Regions from separate parts of the Pseudomonas sp. NPDC007930 genome, predicted to be linked through region 2. Evidence: predicted binding sites of a transcription regulator. Region 2 holds the regulator's gene; each other region holds the start of a gene.
The links. Region 2 encodes sigma-54, which starts transcription at its own class of promoters, with help from an activator protein. Its sites were predicted from a motif close to ANTGGCATNNANNTTGCTNT; they were not measured.
Positions count from the first base shown of each region.

Region 1: a site for sigma-54 is predicted at 3,212-3,231, ahead of flgB (flagellar basal body rod protein FlgB). Genes of this name have one in related genera too.
Region 3: a site for sigma-54 is predicted at 2,132-2,151, ahead of ACFZCE_RS25845 (sigma 54-interacting transcriptional regulator). Genes of this name have one in related genera too.

Region 1 covers NZ_JBIBKC010000006.1:83,509-90,238, reverse strand. Annotated here, with positions in the region: gene ACFZCE_RS14705 (hypothetical protein) at 6-197, opposite strand; gene flgE (flagellar hook protein FlgE) at 236-1,534, opposite strand; gene ACFZCE_RS14695 (flagellar hook capping FlgD N-terminal domain-containing protein) at 1,565-2,284, opposite strand; gene flgC (flagellar basal body rod protein FlgC) at 2,300-2,752, opposite strand; gene flgB (flagellar basal body rod protein FlgB) at 2,756-3,166, opposite strand; gene ACFZCE_RS14680 (flagellar regulator YcgR PilZN domain-containing protein) at 3,792-4,535, opposite strand; gene ACFZCE_RS14675 (flagellar export chaperone FlgN) at 4,618-5,085, opposite strand; gene flgM (flagellar biosynthesis anti-sigma factor FlgM) at 5,138-5,449, opposite strand; gene flgA (flagellar basal body P-ring formation chaperone FlgA) at 5,602-6,351, opposite strand; gene ACFZCE_RS14660 (chemotaxis protein CheW) at 6,445-6,730, shown strand, end outside.
Region 2 covers NZ_JBIBKC010000002.1:463,299-470,028, forward strand. Annotated here, with positions in the region: gene lptA (lipopolysaccharide transport periplasmic protein LptA) at 1-217, shown strand, start outside; gene lptB (LPS export ABC transporter ATP-binding protein) at 217-942, shown strand; gene ACFZCE_RS06640 (RNA polymerase factor sigma-54) at 1,123-2,637, shown strand; gene hpf (ribosome hibernation-promoting factor, HPF/YfiA family) at 2,742-3,050, shown strand; gene ptsN (PTS IIA-like nitrogen regulatory protein PtsN) at 3,061-3,525, shown strand; gene rapZ (RNase adapter RapZ) at 3,528-4,385, shown strand; gene ACFZCE_RS06660 (HPr family phosphocarrier protein) at 4,402-4,674, shown strand; gene ACFZCE_RS06665 (ZIP family metal transporter) at 4,680-5,579, opposite strand; gene ACFZCE_RS06670 (Fe-Mn family superoxide dismutase) at 5,590-6,201, opposite strand; gene ACFZCE_RS06675 (tol-pal system YbgF family protein) at 6,203-6,658, opposite strand; gene fumC (class II fumarate hydratase FumC) at 6,676-6,730, opposite strand, start outside.
Region 3 covers NZ_JBIBKC010000026.1:8,109-14,838, reverse strand. Annotated here, with positions in the region: gene ACFZCE_RS25850 (MaoC/PaaZ C-terminal domain-containing protein) at 1-278, shown strand, start outside; gene ACFZCE_RS25845 (sigma 54-interacting transcriptional regulator) at 355-1,983, opposite strand; gene ACFZCE_RS25840 (CoA transferase) at 2,213-3,436, shown strand; gene ACFZCE_RS25835 (enoyl-CoA hydratase-related protein) at 3,461-4,240, shown strand; gene ACFZCE_RS25830 (acyl-CoA dehydrogenase family protein) at 4,261-5,427, shown strand; gene ACFZCE_RS25825 (3-hydroxyacyl-CoA dehydrogenase NAD-binding domain-containing protein) at 5,440-6,312, shown strand; gene ACFZCE_RS25820 (3-hydroxyacyl-CoA dehydrogenase family protein) at 6,316-6,730, shown strand, end outside.

The DNA of each region.
Region 1 (6,730 bases), on a different contig from region 2:
GCGGGCTACGGGCGGCAGCCGGCGTTGCGAAACGGCCCGGCAAAACGTACGAATTGCGGGCCCGGGTCGACCTGCGAACAGACCAACTGGTTGCTGACCATGCTGCGGTAGCTGTACCAGGGCGCGGAACCGCCCTGGGCCAGGCTGGCCGCCGCAAGCGCCAGAAACACCACAGCGAGACGACGGAAAAACGCCATGCTAGGAGTCCTCGCGGGCGTCCTTGCCCGCTGGGCCATCAGGTCATCTGGATGATGGTCTGCATGATGGTGCTTTCGGTGGAGATGGTCTTGGCGTTCGCCTGGTAGTTGCTTTGCGCCTTGATCAGGTTCACCAGTTCAGCGGTCAGGTCGACGTTGGAGTCTTCCAGCGCGCCGGCGGTCAGGGTACCCATGGTGCCGCTGGCCGGGGCGCCCACCACCGGTACGCCGGAGGCGGCGGATTCGCGCCAGCCGGTGTTGCCGTTGGGGGTCAGGCCCTGCACGTTGGCGAAGTTGGCCAAGGCCACCTGGCCGATGGTTTTCGACTGGCCGTTGCTGTACGTACCGAACAGGTTACCTTCGTTGTCGATGGTCAGCGACGACAGGCTGCCGGTGGCGTAGCCGTTCTGGGTCTTGGCGGTGGTCGCGGAGCTGGTGTTGTACGAGGTGGTCTGGGTCATGTTGATGGTCACGCCAGCGGTCGCCGCCACCGAGCCGTTGCTGGCCATGTCGCCGGCGGCATTCTTCGCGGCCGGTACCCAGTCGCTCATGGTGAATTTGCCGGTGGTGTCGACGGTCAGGTCCGAACTGGTCGAGCTGGCCAGCGAACCGTCGGAGTTGAAGCTCAGGGTTGCGCTGTACGGCACGGTCGAAGCCGGGTTGCCGGGGTTTACGCCGTCCACGGTGACGTACATCGACCACTCGTTGGTGTCGGTCTTGGCGAAGTACTGGGTCAGGGTGTGGGAGTTACCCTGGCTGTCGAAAATGTCGGTACTGAAGGTGTAGTTGTACGAGTTGGTGTCGGCGGCATCGAACGGGCTCACCGACGGGGTGCTGCTGGTGGAGTTCAGGTTCAGGGTTTCCGACAGGGTATCGGTGGCCTTGGGCGCCAGTGCCGAGGTGTCGACCTTCAGGGTGGTGAGCACGCCGGCCACGACCTTGCCGTCGGCGTCAACGCTGTAGCCCATCAGCTTGGCGCCGTTGGCGTCGACGATGTTGCCGGCGTTGTCGGTCCCGAAGGCACCGGCGCGGGTGTAGACCTTGTTGCCGTTGTCGCTGGTAATGAAGAAGCCGTTACCGTTGATGGCCATGTCCAGGCTGGCACCGGTGCTGGTGATGGTGCCCTGGGTAAACTGTTGCGACACCTGTTCGGTGGTCACGCCGGTACCGGCGCCGTTCTTGGCGCTGCCCAGGAACAACGAGTTGGCGTACACGTCGCCGAATTCGGCACGCGAGGATTTGAAGCCGGTGGTGGCGACGTTGGCAATGTTGTTGCCGGTGACGTTAAGGGCAGTGTTGGCAGCATTCAGACCGCTGAGGCCGACGTTGAACGACATAATTGACTCCTAGGTTGCCGAAAGGTCGGCTTACAGTCCGATGGTGTTGACGGCAGAGAGCTTCACACTGGAGCCGTCAGCCAATTTAAGGGTCATGTCACTTGCCGAACTTCCCAGGGTCACACTGGTGACGGTAGAAGGCAGGTAAGTGGTTTGTGCAACTGCCTTGCCGTCGAGTACGGCGTTGGCCACAAACTTGTAGGTGCCAGACGCCAACGTATTGCCGTCGTTGTCGGTACCGTCCCAGTTGAAACTCACCGTCCCGGCGCTTTGCGAGCCCAGGTCGATGTTCTTCACCAGCGTGCCATCGGCGTCGTAAACGTCGACCGTGGCGTCGGTGGTGGCGGCGCTCAGGGAAACCTGGCCGCTCAAGCCCGCGCTGGTGTCTACCGTGGTGCTGCTTGCCGCGGCCAGTACGCTATGGCCAACCAGCGACGAGGCTTGCAGCGCCTGCGAAGAGGTGTAGTTGCTCGCCAGGCTTTCAACCGTGCTGTTGAGGGTGTTGATCCCCTCCAGGCTGCTGAACTGCGCCAGTTGCGCAACGAATTCGGAGTTGTCCTGCGGGTCGAGCGGGTTCTGGTTCTTCAGCTGGGTCACCAGCAACTGGAGGAAGGTGTCCTTGCCCAGTGAGCTGGTACCGGTCGAAGAGCTCGAGCTCGACGAGCTGGTGCTCGACGCGGTGCTCGAGGAGCTCAGCGCATATTGCGAAAGTACGCTGGAGCCGCTGGTGCTGTCAGTGGTGGTAGTCATCGCTCATCCTTCCTGTTACTGACCCAGCGTCAGTACTTTCTGCATCATGGTCTTGGCGGTGTTCATGATCTCGGCGTTGGTCTGGAAAGACCGGCTGGCGGAGATCATGTCGGCCATTTCCTCGACCACGTTGACGTTCGGGTAGTACACGTAACCGTCTTTGTTGGCCGAGGGGTTGTTCGGTTCGTAACGCGCTTCCAGGTTGCTCTGGTCTTCAACGATGCCGGCCACTTGCACGCCCTGGCCGCCATCGCCGCTGTCGTTGAACAGCGAGCCGCTGTCACCGCTGCCGCCGCCCATCTGGTTGCTGAGCATGGTCGAGAACACCGGGTGGCGGGCACGGTAGGTCTGGTCGAGGCTCGAGCTCACGGTGTCGGCGTTGGCGATGTTGCTGGCCACGGTGTTCAGCCGGGTGTTCTGGGCGCTCATGCCGGTGCCGGCGATGTTGAATACGCTAGAAAGTGACATGGCTTACTCTCCCTTCAGGGCGGTGACCAGCCCTTTGAACTTGTTGTTGAGCAGCGTGAAGCTGGCCTGGAAGTCGACGGCGTTCTGCGCGTAGTTCGAGTTCTCGATCTGCGCATCGACGGTGTTCTGGTCCATCGAAGGCTGCGACGGCACCCGGTACTTCAGGGTGCTGTCGGCGCTTTCGTCGAAGCCATCGGCCTCGATGTGGTTAGCGTTGGTGCGCTCAAGCGAAAAGGTCCCGCCAGAAGTCTTCTGGGCCTGGCTGGCGAGCACGGACGAGAAGTCCATGTCGCGCGCCTTGTAGTTGGGGGTGTCGGCGTTGGCAATGTTGTTGGCCAGCACCTCAGCGCGTTTGGCCCTGAAGTTCAGCGCTTGCTCGTGGATGCCGAGCGCTTGGTCGAAACTGATGCCCATGGTCGAAAACCTCTGACGGCGGAAATTCGTACTGCTACCGGGTCTATAGCAACCGCTGTGCCAACTTTGCACAAGCCCCATTCCAGAGGCCTCCACCCGTACATCGGCAGGGCCTATGCCAGAAAAGCGGCAAGGGCTTTCCGGCGGGAGCGGCAAAAGCGGCAAACAGCGGCGCCAGGACAATTGCCGGGCGGGGGCCGCCGGCAAATTGTCATGCGTGAGGGGATTGCAAGGGGTGGGCCAACAGAGGGGTGGCGCGGGCGGGAGGGGATGAAAGGTGTGCCGTAATGCTGTTCACTTAAGCAATCAGAGCGCTGAATTGAGGATGAAAAGCCCTGACGTCTCTCGATGGTTTACCGAGCGCATGGCCTGGCTGGCCCTTCGCCCGGCACAGCCGGAGTGCCGGACCACGGCCTCCCACCAGATTTGTGTAAGTACTTGATTTAATGGGCAACACAGAACCCGTGGGAGGCCGGCTGTGCCGGGCGAAGGGCCCTGGAGCTCATGCACAAAATCAGCAGAGCTCACATATTCATGCCCTCCACGAGGCCGTGAAGTTGCTTAAGTGAACAGCATTACGGCACAGCCGGCTGTGCCGGGCGATGGGCCCTAGCAGGCTGCCGGCTTAGAAATCGTCTTTATCGAACCGGCGCGCTTCGCGCTGCAGTTGATAGACAAAGCGCTCGACGTTGCGGCTGGTCAGCCCGCTCATGTTATGAAAGCGCACGCCGGCGAAGGTGGTGTCCAGGCGCTCTTCGAAGTGCAGGTGGCGCAGCTCGACCGCGGTGCTGATCGGGCCGAACGGCAGGGCTGCGGCATAGCGCTCGTACACTTGGCCCAATTGCAGGTGGCTGGTGATGTCGCCATCAAAACGCAGCTTGCAGCCGGTGGCGGAAATATCCAGCAGCTTGCCACGCAGTTTGTCTGCCATTTTGTCGCCGGCCAGCTCCACATCGACCAGGGCCGAGAGCTTGAGGGCGGCGCGGAAGGCATTGCGGCGCTGGTGGTAGATCACCTCGGAGGGCAACGCGCCGCGGTAGCCGCGGCCGTTTTCGTTGTCGATCAGGGCCACCGGGCCGGCCACGTCCCAGGCGATGCGCACACCGTCGTGGAAGCCTTCGACCTTGAAGCTCTCCCCCGCCAACATGTAGCGCTCGCCGTCACGCGGGATCAGCTCATCGAGGATCACGCTGCCGGCGTCGCGGTCGACGTCGATCACGTAGCTCTGGAACCGCTGGTTACGCTCGGTAAAGGTGATGATCAACGGATCGTGGCCATCCTGCAGGGCACGCAGGTTGGCGATGATTTCGAGGGGCGTCGTCAGCACCTTCGGTGGCTGCGGGGCATCGTCGGCCGAGCTGTTGAACACGATCAGGGAATCTCCAGGCTAAAGGTGACGCATGCATCCATAGCATTGTGCCACCTTTTTATCACGTCGCGATATGGGCACGTCAAGCCTGGCTAAAGGCGCGGATGGTACCCAGCTTCGAGGTGGCCCCGCGGGCAGTATAGAGCGACGGCGCCTCGCCCCCGTTGAGGATGCGCAGTTGGTTGGCGGTGGCATGCTGCTGCATGCGGATCGCCCGGCCGTTCTCGTCGTTGGCCTGCTTGCAGCGGGCAAGGATGTCACTGAGCATGTCGCCCTTGGCCAACAGTTCGTTGCCCAGCGGCGAGATTTTCGCCAGGTGCTGCAAGCCTTCGCGGTCGGTGCTCATGCCCAGCATGGCCAAGGCCTGGCTACGCTGGCGGCCGTGTTGCTGCAACTGCACGATCAGCGACTGCTTGTGCGCCAGGATGTTTTCCAGCAACGGCATGTCACGGCCACCCAACGCCTGCGCTTCGACCTGAAGCAGTTCGAGCAATTGCTGGGCGGGGGCCAGGTCACTTTCGATCAGATGAAGCAATGCGGTGTCTTGCATGGCGGCTCGAACTCACGGAGAAATACCGGTGATGCCGTGCCAGGCGTGGGCCTTAGCGATCGGCTTCCAACTTAAGCATGTTCGCGGCGGTTTTCGTCGGGTCGACGTTGTAACTGCCGTTGGCGATCTGTTCTTTCAACTGCGCGACCTTGCTGGCGTTGACCACCGGCTGGTTTTGCAGGTCACTGGTGACCTTCTGCAGGAACTGCGCGCTGTCGCTCAGTTGCACGCTTTCACCGGCCGCGCTGGTTTTGCTTACGGTGGTGTCGGTGCTCACGGCTTCAGTGGCGCGAGTGCTGCTGGTACGGGTAGTGCCGGTGACGGGGGTGGTACCGCCGTTCACCCGGTTAAAATCAATAACCATGATGTGAAAACCTCTGGGGATTCTGGACGCTTGCCATGTTTTCGACGCTGGGGCGAAAAACTTTAGGTTTTTTTTCGCCAAGGCCCAGAGCGCCTGCAACCAGAGGGCAAGTCTAGGGAAAACCCGGGGGTACCGCCACTGCCGTGGCGTATCTACATCGCCACTTCTACTTGCCCGGGGCCTGTGACCCGAGCTTTGACCACACGATTGGAGCGCAGGTTGCGCACGCGGATCTGTTCACCTTCACCGCCATCGGCCAGGGCCTCGCCGGGCATCTTCACGGCGATGCCGCCAACGCCGGCGCTGATCACCACCTGGTCACCCTTGCGCACCAGCTCCGGCCGTTCCACCTGCACCGGCGACAGCACCTGGTCCATGGCCACCGGGCGTACCAGTTTTTGCCCCACCGCCTGGCCGAGGTCGGTCAGGTAGCCTTGGCTCAGCGGGCCGACGTCACGCTCGCGCAGCGCGACGTCGGTTTGGCCGATCACATCGTCACGCTTGAGCGGGCGGGTCACGGTGACCACCGGGCGGAACAAATGCACCTGCGCCGGCACGAACACCGTCCACGGCGTGGAGCCTTCGCAGCGCACCTTCACCACCACCCGGCCAATCGGCGTGGCGGGGCTTTGCAAGGTGGCGCCGAGTTGCTGGTCACAGCCGGGCATGCTCAGGCGCGGGTCGAGGTTGTTCACTTCTACCTCAGGCCGGCCTTCGATCTGCGCGGTCGCCAAATAATCTTCTACCGTGAACTCAAGAAACCCCTGGGTGACACCGATAAGCTGTTCGGGCAAGGTGGCATCATCGGCTTGTGAGCGTCCAGAACCGAAGAGGCACAGTGCGGTAACCAGCCCAAACAGGCTGTGGATCAGATGTCGTGAAAATGGCGTTTTATCGTTCATGGCTGGGCTTGAGCAAGGCCTGTGCCAACTTGCTTGAAAAGCTGGCCAGCGGTAGCGCCGCGGGCCCGACAGTTTAACGCGGAGGCTTCAAACATGGCTGGTGTAATGGATTCAGTGAACCAGCGCACACAATTGGTAGGGCAGAACCGCCTTGAACTGTTGTTGTTCCGTCTCAACGGCCAGCAGTTGTATGGGATCAACGTGTTCAAGGTCCGCGAGGTGCTGCAATGCCCCAAGCTGACCTTGATGCCCAAGTCCAACCCTGTGGTGCGCGGCGTCGCCAACATTCGTGGCGCGACCATTCCAATTCTCGACCTGGCGCTGGCCACCGGCGGGCGCAGCCTGGAGAAGATGGGCGACGCGTTCGTGATCATCACCG
Region 2 (6,730 bases):
CTACCTGGCCAACCAGGACCGGATCATCCTCACCGACCGCGCCAAGGTGCTCAACGACGGCAACGTGTCGACCGGCGAGAAAATCGTCTACGACACCGTCAAGCAGGTCGCCAACGCTGGCCGCGCCACCGGTTCGAAGATCACCGCGCCGCAGCCGCGGATCGACATGGTGATCCAGCCGAAGAAGAAAACCGACCAACCAGAGAAGGCGCAGTAATGGCAACTCTGAAGGCCCAGCACCTGGCCAAAAGCTACAAAGGCCGCCAGGTGGTCCGTGACGTCAGCCTGTCGATCGACAGCGGCCAGATCGTCGGCCTGCTTGGCCCGAACGGCGCCGGCAAGACCACCTGCTTCTACATGATCGTCGGCCTGGTGCAGGCCGACCAGGGCCGCGTGCTGATCGACGACCTCGACGTCAGCCACCAGCCCATGCACGGCCGCGCGCGCTCCGGGATCGGCTACCTGCCGCAGGAAGCCTCGATCTTTCGCAAGCTGTCGGTGGCCAAGAACATCATGGCCATCCTCGAAACCCGCAAAGACCTCGACGCCGCGGGCCGCCGCCAGGAGCTCGAAAGCCTGCTGCAGGAGTTCCACATCACCCACATCCGCGACAACCTCGGCATGAGCTTGTCCGGCGGTGAGCGGCGCCGGGTGGAGATCGCCCGCGCCCTGGCGACCTCGCCCAAGTTCATCCTGCTCGACGAGCCTTTCGCTGGCGTCGACCCGATCTCGGTCGGCGACATCAAGCAGATCATCCACCACCTCAAGAACAAGGGCATCGGTGTGCTGATCACCGACCACAACGTTCGCGAAACCCTGGACATCTGCGAAATCGCTTATATCGTCAATGACGGCCAATTGATCGCCGAAGGCAGCGCCGAAACCATCCTGGCCAACCAGTTGGTCAAGGAAGTGTACCTGGGCCACGAGTTCCGCCTTTGAGCAAGGGCCCGTGCCCCCTGGGCCCGGGCCATTCTTGTGCCAGGTTCTGATAGAGAACACTAGGCAAACCCCCAGGTTTCAGGCATATAATTTGCTTAAGGCTGCGACCCCTTTCACAGGGCGGGCAGTGTGTAGTGGATGGCGCCCCGCGCCGGCAGAACAAGGTGTCTAGCTTCCGCCATGAAACCAACGCTTGTCCTAAAAATGGGCCAGCAACTGACGATGACACCGCAGTTGCAACAGGCCATCCGCCTTCTTCAGCTCTCCACGCTGGATCTCCAACAGGAAATCCAGGAGGCGCTGGACTCCAATCCCATGCTCGAACGCCAGGAAGACGGCGAAGACTTCGACACCAGCGACCCGATGGCCGACCATGCCGAAATGAAGGCCAATGGTGAAGCCCAGGAAGCCGCCTACCAGGAAAGCAGCTACCAGGACAGCGCCCCGGTGGCCGAGCGCGAAGGTGGCGAGGAAGGCGACTGGGGCGACCGTATCCCCAACGAGCTGCCCGTAGACACCGCCTGGGAAGACGTTTACCAGACCAGCGCCAGCAGCCTGCCGGCCAGCGATGACGACGAGTGGGACTTCACCACCCGCACCTCGGCCGGTGAAAGCCTTCAAAGCCACCTGTTGTGGCAGCTCAACCTGGCGCCGATGTCCGACAACGACCGGCTGATCGCCGTGACCCTGATCGACAGCATCAACGGCCAGGGCTACCTCGAGGCGACCCTCGAGGAGATTTGCGAGGCGTTCGACCCCGAGCTCGACATCGAGCTCGATGAAGTCGAAGCCGTGCTGCACCGCATCCAGCAGTTCGAGCCCGCCGGCATCGCCGCGCGCAGCCTGAGCGAATGCCTGGCCCTGCAACTGCGCCAGCTACCGGCGAAAACCCCTTGGCTGGCTGAAGCCCAGCGCCTGGTCGGCGACTACATCGACCTGCTCGGCAGCCGTGACTACAGCCAACTGATGCGGCGCATGAAGGTCAAGGAAGACGAGCTGCGCCAGATCATCGAGCTGGTACAAAGCCTGAACCCCCGCCCCGGCTCGCAGATCGAGTCGAGCGAGCCCGAATACGTGGTCCCAGACGTCATCGTGCGCAAGGACAGCGAACGCTGGCTGGTCGAGCTCAACCAGGAGGCGGTGCCACGGCTGCGGGTCAACCCGCAATACGCCGGCTTCGTGCGCCGCGCCGACACCAGCGCCGACAACACCTTCATGCGCAACCAGTTGCAGGAGGCGCGCTGGTTCATCAAGAGCCTGCAAAGCCGCAACGAAACCCTGATGAAGGTGGCCACGCAGATCGTCGAGCACCAGCGCGGCTTCCTCGACTACGGCGACGAGGCCATGAAGCCGTTGGTACTGCACGACATCGCCGAGGCGGTGGGCATGCACGAGTCGACGATTTCCCGGGTGACCACGCAGAAGTACATGCACACCCCCCGTGGCATTTTCGAATTGAAATACTTTTTCTCCAGCCACGTCAGCACCTCCGAAGGCGGTGAATGCTCGTCTACGGCGATCCGCGCGATCATCAAGAAACTGGTCGCCGCGGAAAATCAGAAAAAGCCATTGAGCGACAGTAAGATCGCTGGTTTACTGGAGGCACAGGGCATCCAGGTGGCTCGCCGCACTGTCGCCAAGTACCGTGAATCCCTCGGGATCGCGCCGTCCAGCGAACGCAAGCGGTTGATGTAGCGCACCAGGTGCCGGCCCTGGCGGCAAGGCCGCGGCCAGGGCCCTCGTGTTCAGGGGGCCGGTATTTCCAGCCTCTTTATGCACTGGCAATAAGGAGAAGCGGTATGCAAGTCAACATCAGTGGGCATCAACTGGATGTGACCGACGCCATGCGTAGCTACATTGGCGAGAAGCTTTCCAAGCTCGAGCGGCATTTCGACAAGATCACCAACGTGCAGGTGATCATGGAGGTCGAAAAGCTCAAACAGAAAATCGAAGCCACCCTGCGGGTACCGGGTGCGGAAGTGGTGGCCAACGCCGAACATGACGACATGTACGCGGCCATCGACCTGCTCACCGACAAACTCGACAGGCAACTGCTCAAGCATAAGGAAAAACAGCAGAGCCACTTCCAAGGTGCGGCCGCTCGCTGATCTCCCCCCCATGATCCGACTCGAACAGATCCTGACCCCCGGCCGTTCCCTGGTGAACGTGCCGGGCGGCAGCAAGAAACGCGTACTGGAAACGATCGCCAACCTGGTAGCTCGCGAGCTGCCCGGCCTCGACAGCCAGGACATCCTCGAAGCGCTGGTAGCCCGCGAACGCCTGGGCTCGACCGGCTTCGGCAACGGTATCGCCATTCCGCACTGCCGGCTGGCCGGCTGCCAAGCGCCGATCAGCGCGCTGCTGCAACTCGACCACCCGGTAGACTTCGACGCCATCGACGGCGCCCCGGTCGACCTGCTGTTCGTGCTGCTGGTGCCGCAGGCGGCCACGGACGAACACCTCGAACTGCTGCGCCAGATCGCCAGCATGCTCGACCGCAAGGACATCCGCGAGCACCTGCGCTCGGCCGGAGACAGCGAAGCCCTGTACAAGGTGGTACTGGACGCCCAGAAGGGTCACTAAGCATGCGCCTGATCATCGTCAGCGGCCGCTCCGGCTCCGGCAAGAGCACCGCGCTGGACGTGCTGGAAGACAACGGTTTCTACTGCATCGACAACCTGCCGGCCGGCCTGCTGCCGCAACTGGCGGAGCGCGCGCTGATCCACACCGAGCTGGCGCAGCCGCTGGTGGCGGTGTCTATCGATGCCCGTAACCTGCCCAGCCACCTGAGCCGCTTCCCCGAGCTGCTCGACGAAGTCCGCGGCCGGCACATCGTTTGCGACGTGCTGTACCTCGACGCTGACGAAGACACCCTGCTCAAGCGCTTTTCCGAAACCCGCCGGCGCCACCCGCTGAGCAACGCCGAGCGTTCGCTGGCCGAGGCGATCCGCGTGGAGCGCGACCTGCTCGGCCCGATTGCCGACCTCGCCGACCTGAAGATCAACACCACCCACCTGAACCTGTACCAGCTGCGCGACGCGATCAAGCTGCGCCTGCTGAACAAACCCGATGCCGGCACGGCCTTCCTGATCGAATCGTTTGGCTTCAAGCGTGGGGTACCGGTCGACGCCGACGTGGTGTTCGATGTGCGCTGCCTGCCCAACCCCTACTGGAAGCCCGAACTGCGCGAGCATTCCGGCCTTGACCAGCCGGTGATCGACTACCTGGCGGCCTCCCCGGACGTTCAGGAGATGTACCAGGATATTCACACCTACCTGTTCAAATGGTTGCCGCGCTTCGCCGCCAGCAACCGTGCCTATGTCACAATAGCCATCGGCTGCACGGGTGGGCACCACCGCTCGGTTTACCTCACCGAGCGCCTGGGCGCTGAACTGCAACACACCCTGAAAAACGTGCAGGTTCGCCATCGCGACCTGACCTGATAGGAACTGCCCCGCAATGCCCGCACTCGACATCACCATCATCAATAAACTGGGCCTGCATGCACGGGCCGCGGCGAAGTTCGTCGGCGTGGCCGGGCGCTACCCGTGCCAGGTGCGGGTCGGGCGCACGGCCAGTTCACTGGTCGACGGCAAGAGCATCATGGCGGTGATGATGCTGGCGGCGGGCAAAGGCACGGACATCCACCTGAGCACCGAGGGCGAACAGGCCCAGGACGCGCTCGACGCCCTGGCCCAGTTGATCAACGACAAGTTCGACGAAGGCGAATAACGCCTTCAACCCAGCGCGGTATCCATCACCATCATCAGGCAGAAGCCCACGCACAGCCCCAGGCTGGCCAGCTTGTGATGGCCGTTGCTGCGCGACTCGGGAATGATCTCGTGGGTGACCACCAGCAGCATGGCGCCGCCGGCGAACGCCAGGCCCAACGGCAGTAGCATCTGCGCCAGGGTCACCAGCCAGCCACACAACACCGCGAACACCGGCTCGACCAGCCCTGAGGCGGCACCAATCAGGAACGCCCGCACGCGAGACATCCCCGCCCCGGCCAACACCAAGGCGATCACCAGGCCCTCGGGCACGTCTTGCAGGGCAATGCCGATGGCCAGGCTATTAGCGCCTTCCATATGGCCACCCGCCGATACGCCGACGGCCATCCCTTCAGGGATGTTATGCACGATGATCGCGATGACGAACACCCAGATGCGTGCCGGTACCACCGGCCGGTCAGGGGCCGACACCAGGGCCTCGGGGCTGGCCACTGGCACCTGCCGGTCGAGCAGGTACAGCGCCATGGCGCCGAGCATGATGCCGAAACTCACCAGTAAACCGGCGCCCCAGGCGGAAAAGCCCAACACCGCCGCAGCATCGAGGCCCGGCAGTATCAACGAAAAGGCAGTGGCCGCGAGCATCACCCCGGCACCGAAGCCCAGCAGGGTGTCGGCGGCGGCCACCGGCATATTGCGGATCACCAGCACCGGCACGGCGCCCAGGGCAGTACCCAGGGCGCACAATGCGCCGCCTTGCAGCGCGCGGAGCATGCCGCTGTCCAGTTGTAGCCAGTCCAGCGCCCGCGCTGCCAGCAGGGAAAACCCCGCCAGCAGCAGCAAGGTACCTAACGCCAGGCGGAACAGGCGAACACTGCTGACCGACAGATTGTCGGTTCGCTTGCCCACAGCCTGAGCGTCAGGCAATGGCGGCCTGGTAGCGTTTCTCGACTTCTGGCCAGTTGATGACGTTATAGAAGGCATTGATGTATTCCGGGCGGCGGTTCTGGTATTTGAGGTAGTAGGCGTGTTCCCAGACGTCCAGGCCCAGGATCGGGGTGTTGCCGTTCATCAGCGGGCTGTCCTGGTTGGCGCTGCTCTCAACCACGAGTTTTTTCGCCGGGGTTACGCTCAGCCACGCCCAGCCACTGCCGAAGCGGCTGACCGCGGCCTTGGTGAAGGCTTCCTTGAAGGCGTCGAAGCCGCCCAGCTCAGCGTCGATGGCCTGGGCCACCGAACCGCTGGGCTGGCCACCACCGCTCGGGCTCATCACTTCCCAGAACAGCGAGTGGTTGGCGTGGCCGCCGCCGTGGTTGGTGATCGCGCCTTGTTTGTCCGCAGGCAGGCTTTTCAGCTCGCGCAGCAGTTTTTCCAGCGGCCATTGCGCGTACTCGGTGTTTTCCACCGCGGCGTTCAGGCCGTTGACGTAGGTCTGGTGGTGCTTGGTGTAGTGAATCTCCATCGTCTCTTTATCGACGTTCGGCTCCAGCGCGTCATAGGCGTAGGGCAGCTTGGGCAAAGTGAAAGCCATGTCAGTGAACTCCGTAACGGTGGGTGGGTGGCTGCTCCAGTGCCGGCGGGTAACCTGGGGCTTCCAGGTGGCCGGCGAGCAGCCGGGTAATACGGGGAAACTCGCCCTGCTCGCGGATGAACCCGAGCAATTCGGTGCGGGTATGGCTGCCGTGCCGCAACGCGGCCTGGCGCAAGGCTGGGGCCAGGCGCAGGTCGTGTACGGCCAGCAGCAAGCGCTGGTGGATCGCGCAAAGGTACTCGGCGCTCTCCTCCGGCTGGCCCAGCCGGATGTGCAGGTCGGCCAGATTCAAGTGGGAGATCACACAAGCAGCCACCGCCTCGTCCGGCTCGGGCCAGCGTTCGAACAGGGTCTGGGCCCAGGCCAGTGCTTGCAGGTATTGCTCGCGCGCCTCGGCCAGTTCACCGCGTTCGAAATGGCCGTTGGCCCGCCCGATGAGGTGTTTCCAGTGCTGCATGGCGATCTCCAGGGCGGTCAAAGACCGCCGGCGGTGAGTTTGACCGGGTCCAGCAGGGCCTCAAGGCGGTCG
Region 3 (6,730 bases), on a different contig from region 2:
CCGGCTTCGAGCGGCCGATCCTGCATGGCCTGTGCACCCTGGGCGCGGTGGCCTACGCCCTGGTCAACCTCGGCCTGGGCGGCCAGCCGGAAGGCCTGCGCGCGCTGCGGGCAAGGTTTATCGCGCCGGTATACCCCGGCGACACCCTCACGGTGAGCGTGTGGCGCGCGGAACGCCAGGTGCTGGCCGACGTGGCGGGGCGGGCAGTGTTGCAGGGGGAATGGGAGGGCCCTTCGCCCGGCACAGCCGGCCTCCCACCAGGTCTGTGTTGTCCTTGATTTCCGAGACAATACAAATCTGGTGGGAGGCCGTGGTCCGGCACTCCGGCTATGCCGGGCGAAGGGCCGGGAAACCCTAGCCCAGATCGGCCAGCCGCTTGTACAGGTAAGACCGCGAAATCCCCAACTCCTCGGCCACGCGTTTCTTGTTGCCGTTGAAGCGCTTGAGCGCGTCGCGGATCAGGTTCAGCTCCACGCTGCCCATGGTGTCTTTCATGCTCAGGCTGGCGCTGTCGTCACCGGCGAGCTCCGCGGCGCTGGCCGGGTCGAGCCCTTCGAGCAGGTGGCTGAAGTCCTGCACCGCCAGCTCGGTGTGGTTGGCGAAGATGATCGCCCGTTGCACCTCGTGGTGCAGTTGGCGCACGTTGCCCGGCCAGGGCTGGCGTTGCAGCAACAGCAGCGCCTCGGGGGTGATGCTGCGCACGTTCGAGCCCACCCGCTGGGCAATGTGGGTGATGAAGTGGCGCACCAGGATCGGCACGTCGCCCTTGCGCTCGCGCAGTGGCGGGATGGTCAGGGTCACGCCGTTGATGCGGAAGTACAGGTCGGCGCGGTAGGCCTGCTCGTGGATCGCGCGCTTCAGGTCGCGGTTGGTGGCGCTGATCAGGCGGAAGTCGGTGGAGCGGGCCTTGTTGCTGCCCACCCGCTCGAAATGGCTGCCCTCGAGCACCCGCAGCAGCTTGACCTGCGCCTCCAGCGGCAAATCGCCGATTTCATCGAGGAACAAACTGCTGCGGTCGGCCATTTCGAACTTGCCCATGCGCCCCTCGCGCTTGGCCCCGGTGAAGGCGCCGGGGTCGTAGCCGAACAGCTCGCTTTCAACCAGGGTGCCGGGCAGGGCGCCGCAATTGACCACCACCATGGGTTTTTCGCCACGGCGGCTGAGGTTATGGATCGCGTGGGCCACCAGCTCCTTGCCGGTGCCGCTCTCACCGGCGATGAACACCGGCACGTCGAGCGGCGCGACTTTCCGAATTTGCGCCTTCAGCGCCATGATCGCCTCGCTTTCGCCGACGATCTCTTCCAAACCATAGGCGCGGTGGCGCAGCCGGGTGAGTTCTTTTTCGTAGTAGCTCACCTCCGCGCGCAGCGAGGAAATCTGCCGGCTGAGCTCGTGCACCTCTTCCGGGGCGCGGAACATCACCCGGCCGATGGCGCCCACCACCTCGCCGTCGCGGGTGATCGGGATGCGGTTGACCACCCGCGAGGTGTTGCGCATTTCCTGCACTTGGCCGATCTCCGCCTTGCCGCTGCGCACCACCTCGTGCAGGTGGGTGTTTTCGATCACCTCAGCCACTGGCAAGCCCACCGCGCCGCCGGGCTTGAAGCCGAAAAAGCGCTCATGCACCGGGCTGATGTAGCGCAGCACGGCGTGTTTATCGACCACGGTGATGCCTTCGTAGGGGTTGGTGATGAAGTGCCGGAGGATGTCGAAGGCGATGTCGACCGAGGCAATGAAGTCGAGCAGGGTGTGGTCGATGCTGTCGTCATGGATGATCGCCAGGGTGTGCTCGGCGTGGCGCATCCACAGCAGCAGCCAGGGCTCGCTGTTGTACTCCAGTGGCAGCAGTTGCTGGCGCGCTGGCGCCGCGGCGATACGCGCCTGAACATGCCGTTGCAAGGCCGGTGCCTGGGCCCCTGGGGTATGGAATACCGCCTGCCCGTGGCCATCGAACACCACCAGGTCGAACCGGGGGTGGGTCATGTCACACCTCGCTTGTCATTATTGGGCTGCCTGTTGTCGCCAACGACAGTTTCGCTCTCGGGGGTGTCTGCGCCAGCGACAAAATCGGCCAATGCCGCGGGGCTGTCAATCACCCCCGGCCGGCCTAAACGGCTAACTGCTTGAACGCTAAGCAAACTTTATTCCATGGCATGGGCGTTGCAATCCTCACCTGCAACCGCGAGCACACAACAACAAACAGGTGCCCTTCATGCTAGCCAACTCATTGCCACACGGGCGTTGCGGGTCGTCGTTCTCAGTGCTCGAAGGGGTGCGGGTGATCGACCTCACCACCTCGATCGCCGGGCCCTACGGCACCATGCTGCTGTCAGACCTGGGCGCCGAGGTGATCAAGGTCGAACGCAAGGCCGGCGACGACGCCCGCTACTGGGGCCCGCCGTTTCTCGACGGCGAATCGCTGTGGTTCCTCAGCGTGAACCGCAACAAGCGCAGCGTGTGCCTCGACTACACCCAGCCCGAAGGCCGCCAGGTGCTCGATGCGCTGATCGACCGCGCCGATGTAGTGGTGATCAACCAGACCCCCGACGTGCAGGCCAAGCTGGGCATGGCCCCGGCGCAACTGCGCGAGGGCCGCCCGGGGCTGATCGTGGCCTGCATCACCGGCTTCGGCCTGAGCGGGCGCAACGCCCGGCGGCCCTGCTATGACCTGATCGCCGAAGGCTACAGCGGCATCATGGACCTCACCGGCCCCGCCGAAGCCTCGCCGCAAAAGGTCGGCGCGCCGGCCGCCGACATGCTCGCCGGCAGCGATTGCGCCTTCGGCGTGCTCGCCGCGCTGTACCGGCGCCAGTTGAGCGGCGAGGGCGCCACGCTGGACATCACCCTGACCGAAAGCATGATCCGCTTCACCTCGCCACGGATCGTGCCGTACATGGGCTCGGGCGAAGTGTTCCGCCGCACCGGCGGGCGCGACAGCGTGATCGCCATCTACCAAACCTTCGACACCGCCGACGAACCGCTGACCCTGAGCCTGGGCACTGACCGTATCTGGCAGCGCTTCTGGGCCTTGGTCGAGCGCCCCGAGATGGGCCTGGACCCGAACCTCGCCAGCAACGCCCAGCGCCGCGAACAGCGCGACGACATCGTCGCGGCGATCGCCGCGATCCTGCGCCACAAGCCGCGCGCGCAGTGGCTTGAGCTGCTGGCCGAGGCCGGCGTGCCGGCCGGGCCGATCTACCGGGTGGACCAGGTCACCGACGACGCCCACTTCCATGACCGCGGGTTGTTTTTCCAGATAGAACGCGACGGCCATGCGCTGCCCCAGGTGGGCCTGGGCATCCAGCTCGACGGCCAGGCCGCCGGTTACCGCAGCGCGCCGCCGCGTTTGGGCGAACACACCGGCGAAGTGCTGGGCGATGTGCTTGGCTATTCGCCAGAACACTTGCAGCGCCTGCGCCAGAACAAGCTGATCTGACCCCTCCAATAACAAGGAACGGCCATGCACTACGACACCATCCTCTACCACGAAGACGGCCCCATCGGCACGCTCACGCTGAACCGCCCCGAAGACGGCAACATGTTCACCAAGGCCATGTGCCTGGAAATCCGCGACTGCATCGAAGCGGTGCGCTGTGAAACCCGCACCCGGGTGCTGGTGATCACCGGCGCCGGTGATCGGTTCTTCTGCGCCGGTGGGCGCAAGGACGGCATGGAGGATTCACTGCTGTACGCCGGCGTGCTGCCGACCCTGGAGATGTACGACGCCATCGAGCGCCTGCAAAAACCGGTGATCGCCAGCGTCAACGGCTACGCGGTCGGCGGCGGCAACGTGCTGCAAGTGGTGTGCGACCTGTCGATCGCCAAGCAAAGCGCGGTGTTCCGCCAGGTCGGGCCGATGGTCGGCAGCTTCGACGCCGGCTACGGCACCTGGTACCTCGAAGACCTGGTCGGCAAGCGCCGGGCCAAGGAAATGTGGTTCCTCAACGACAAACTCAGCGCCGAGCAGGCGCTGGCCTACGGCCTGGTGAACAAGGTGGTGCCCGACGCCGAGCTGGAGGCCGCCACCCGCGAAATGGCCCTGCAAGTGGCCGAGCGCGGCGCCTATGCGCTGGCCGCGCTGAAGGCCGCCTTTACCGCCCGCCACAACGGCGTGGCCGGGTTGGCGCGGGTCAGCCACGACCTGCTGCTGCGGCCTTACCTGGACTCGGCCGAAGCCCATGAGCTGAAAGAAGCCTTTGCTGCCAAGCGCAAGCCCAACCCCGACACCTTCGGCCACTGAGCCCGGAGCAAGGAACCGCGATGAACGTGATCGAACGGCTCGACCGCCAACTGGGCCTGAACGCCGAAGAAGCCATGCTGCTGGAGTCGGTGCAGGCCCTGGCCCGGGACGAAATCGCCCCGCGCGCCGCCCATTACGATGAAAGCAAAAGCTTCCCCTGGGCGAACATCGAGGCCATCAACGCCCTGGGCCTGAACGCGATGTTCATCCCCGAGGCCTACGGCGGCGCCGAGATGTCTTACCTGGCGTATCTGGCCTGCGTGCGCGAGATCAGCGCCGCCTGCGCCAGCACCGGGATCATCTGGGCCACCAACTACCACGCGATCAAACCGATCGTCGAATTCGGCAACGAGGAACAAAAACAGCGGCTGTTGCCGGTGATCGCCGGCGGCGGCCTCGGCGCGCTGGTGATCACCGAGCCAGACGCCGGCTCCGACGCCACCGGGATGCGCACCACGTTCCGTGAAGACGGCGAGCAGATTGTCGTCAACGGTTCGAAAACCTTCATCACCAATGGCGATGTGGCCGACCTCTACCTGGTGTTCGGCAAATGGGCCGGGGTCAGCGATGCGCGCCAGGCGATCGCCTGCCTGGTGCTGGAAAAAGGCACCCCCGGCCTGAGCGTGGCGCGCCTGGAAGACAAACTCGGCCACCGCGCCTCGAGCACCGCCACGCTGAACTTCGACCACTGCCGGGTGCCCCGGGCCAACCTGCTGCGCGGCCCGGGCGAGGGCCTGAAGATACTCCTGGCCTCGCTGAACAAATCCCGCCCCAGCGTGGGCGCGCACTCGCTGGGCATCGCCCGCGCGGCGTTCAGCGATGCGGTGGCCTACATCAACGGGCGCAAGCAGTCGGGCAAACGCATCATCGAGTTCCAGGGCATTCAGTTCCTGCTGGCCGACCTCGCCTCGGAACTGGCCCTGTGCGAAGCCTGGATGCTCAACCTGGCGCGCCAGGTCGACAGCGGCGCGCACGACATCGGCGTAGAGGCCTCGATCCTGAAAATGCGCGCCTCGGACCTGGCCATGCGCATGGCCACTGAAGCCATCCAACTGCACGGCGGCTACGGCTACTGCAAGGAATACCGGGTAGAGCGGCTGTTCCGCGACGCCAAGATCGAGCAGATCTGGGAAGGCACCAACCAGATCCACCGGCAAATCATCGGCCGCAGTTTCATCGACCGCTAAGGGAGCCCCCAGATGAACACACTTTCCATCGCCGTGGCCGGCTGCGGCACCATGGGCACCGGCATCGCCATCGTCGCCGCGCGCGGCGGCGCGCGCACCACGCTGTTCGACAAAGACCCCAGCCGCCTCGACGCGGCGCGGCAGAACATGGCGGCGTTTTTTGCCAAGTCGGTGGCCCGCGGCAAGCTCAGCGAAGCGCAGGTGGCCGAGATCATGGCGCGGGTACAGCTGGCCAGCGACCCGGCCGAGGTCGCCGGGGCAGACCTGGTGATCGAAGCGGTGTTCGAAGACCTCGCGGTCAAGGCCGAGGTGTTCCAGGCGCTGCACGCCCACTGCGGCGAGCACACCCTGTTTGCCTCCAACACCTCGACCCTGTCGATCACCGAGATCGCCGCCGTCAGCGGCCGCCCCGAGCGCTTTGTGGGCATGCACTTCTGCTTGCCGGCGCAGCTGATGAAACTGGTAGAGATGTCGCCTGGGCTGCTGACCGCCGCGGCGACCTTCGAGCGCGCCTGGGAGATCTGCCTGCAACTGGGCCAGCAGCCGGTGAAAACCCAGGACCAACCCGGGTTCATCCTCAACTGCTTCCTGGTGCCGTTCAACAACGACGCCATTCGCCTGGTGGAGCAGGGCGTGGCCGCGCCGGCCGAGATCGACAAGGCCATCAAGGGCGCGCTGGGCTACGCGATGGGCCCGATGGAGCTGCTCGACCTGGTCGGGTTGGACACCCAAGTGCTGCTCTGCGAAGCGCTCCACGGCATCACCCAGGAACCCCGCGCCGCTTGCCCACCGCTGTTACGGCGGATGGTCGCGGCGAAGCGCCTGGGGCGTAAAACCCAGGGCGGCTTTCTCAACTACGCCTCCAACACTATCTACGGGAGCTGACCGATGAGTCACACCCTTGTGCGGGCCGGCGCCAGCCGCTCCTTCGCCGCCGACCACCCGCTGTGCCAGGCCGCCACCACCCACGCCGAGGTGCTGTTGATCCTCGGCAGCGAGGCCGGCCAAGCCTACGCCGAACTGGCCGAACCCGGCTGCTTCGCGTTGATTTTGATCGAGCTGGGCGATGAATGCCTGGGCGTACACACCGGCGAGCAGCGCGGCGAGGAGGGCAGCCAGGTGCTCGGCTTCGCCCGCTTCCGCCTGGGCCATGGCGCGCCCAGCGACCTGGTCGAGATCGTCCGCCAACCGGCCACCCCGGCGGCGGCCATTGCCCAGGCCCGCGGGTTGTTCGAAGCCCACGGCCTGCTCACCGCGGTGTGCGCGGACTTCCCCGGGCGCATCGTCAACCGCCTGGTGCGCC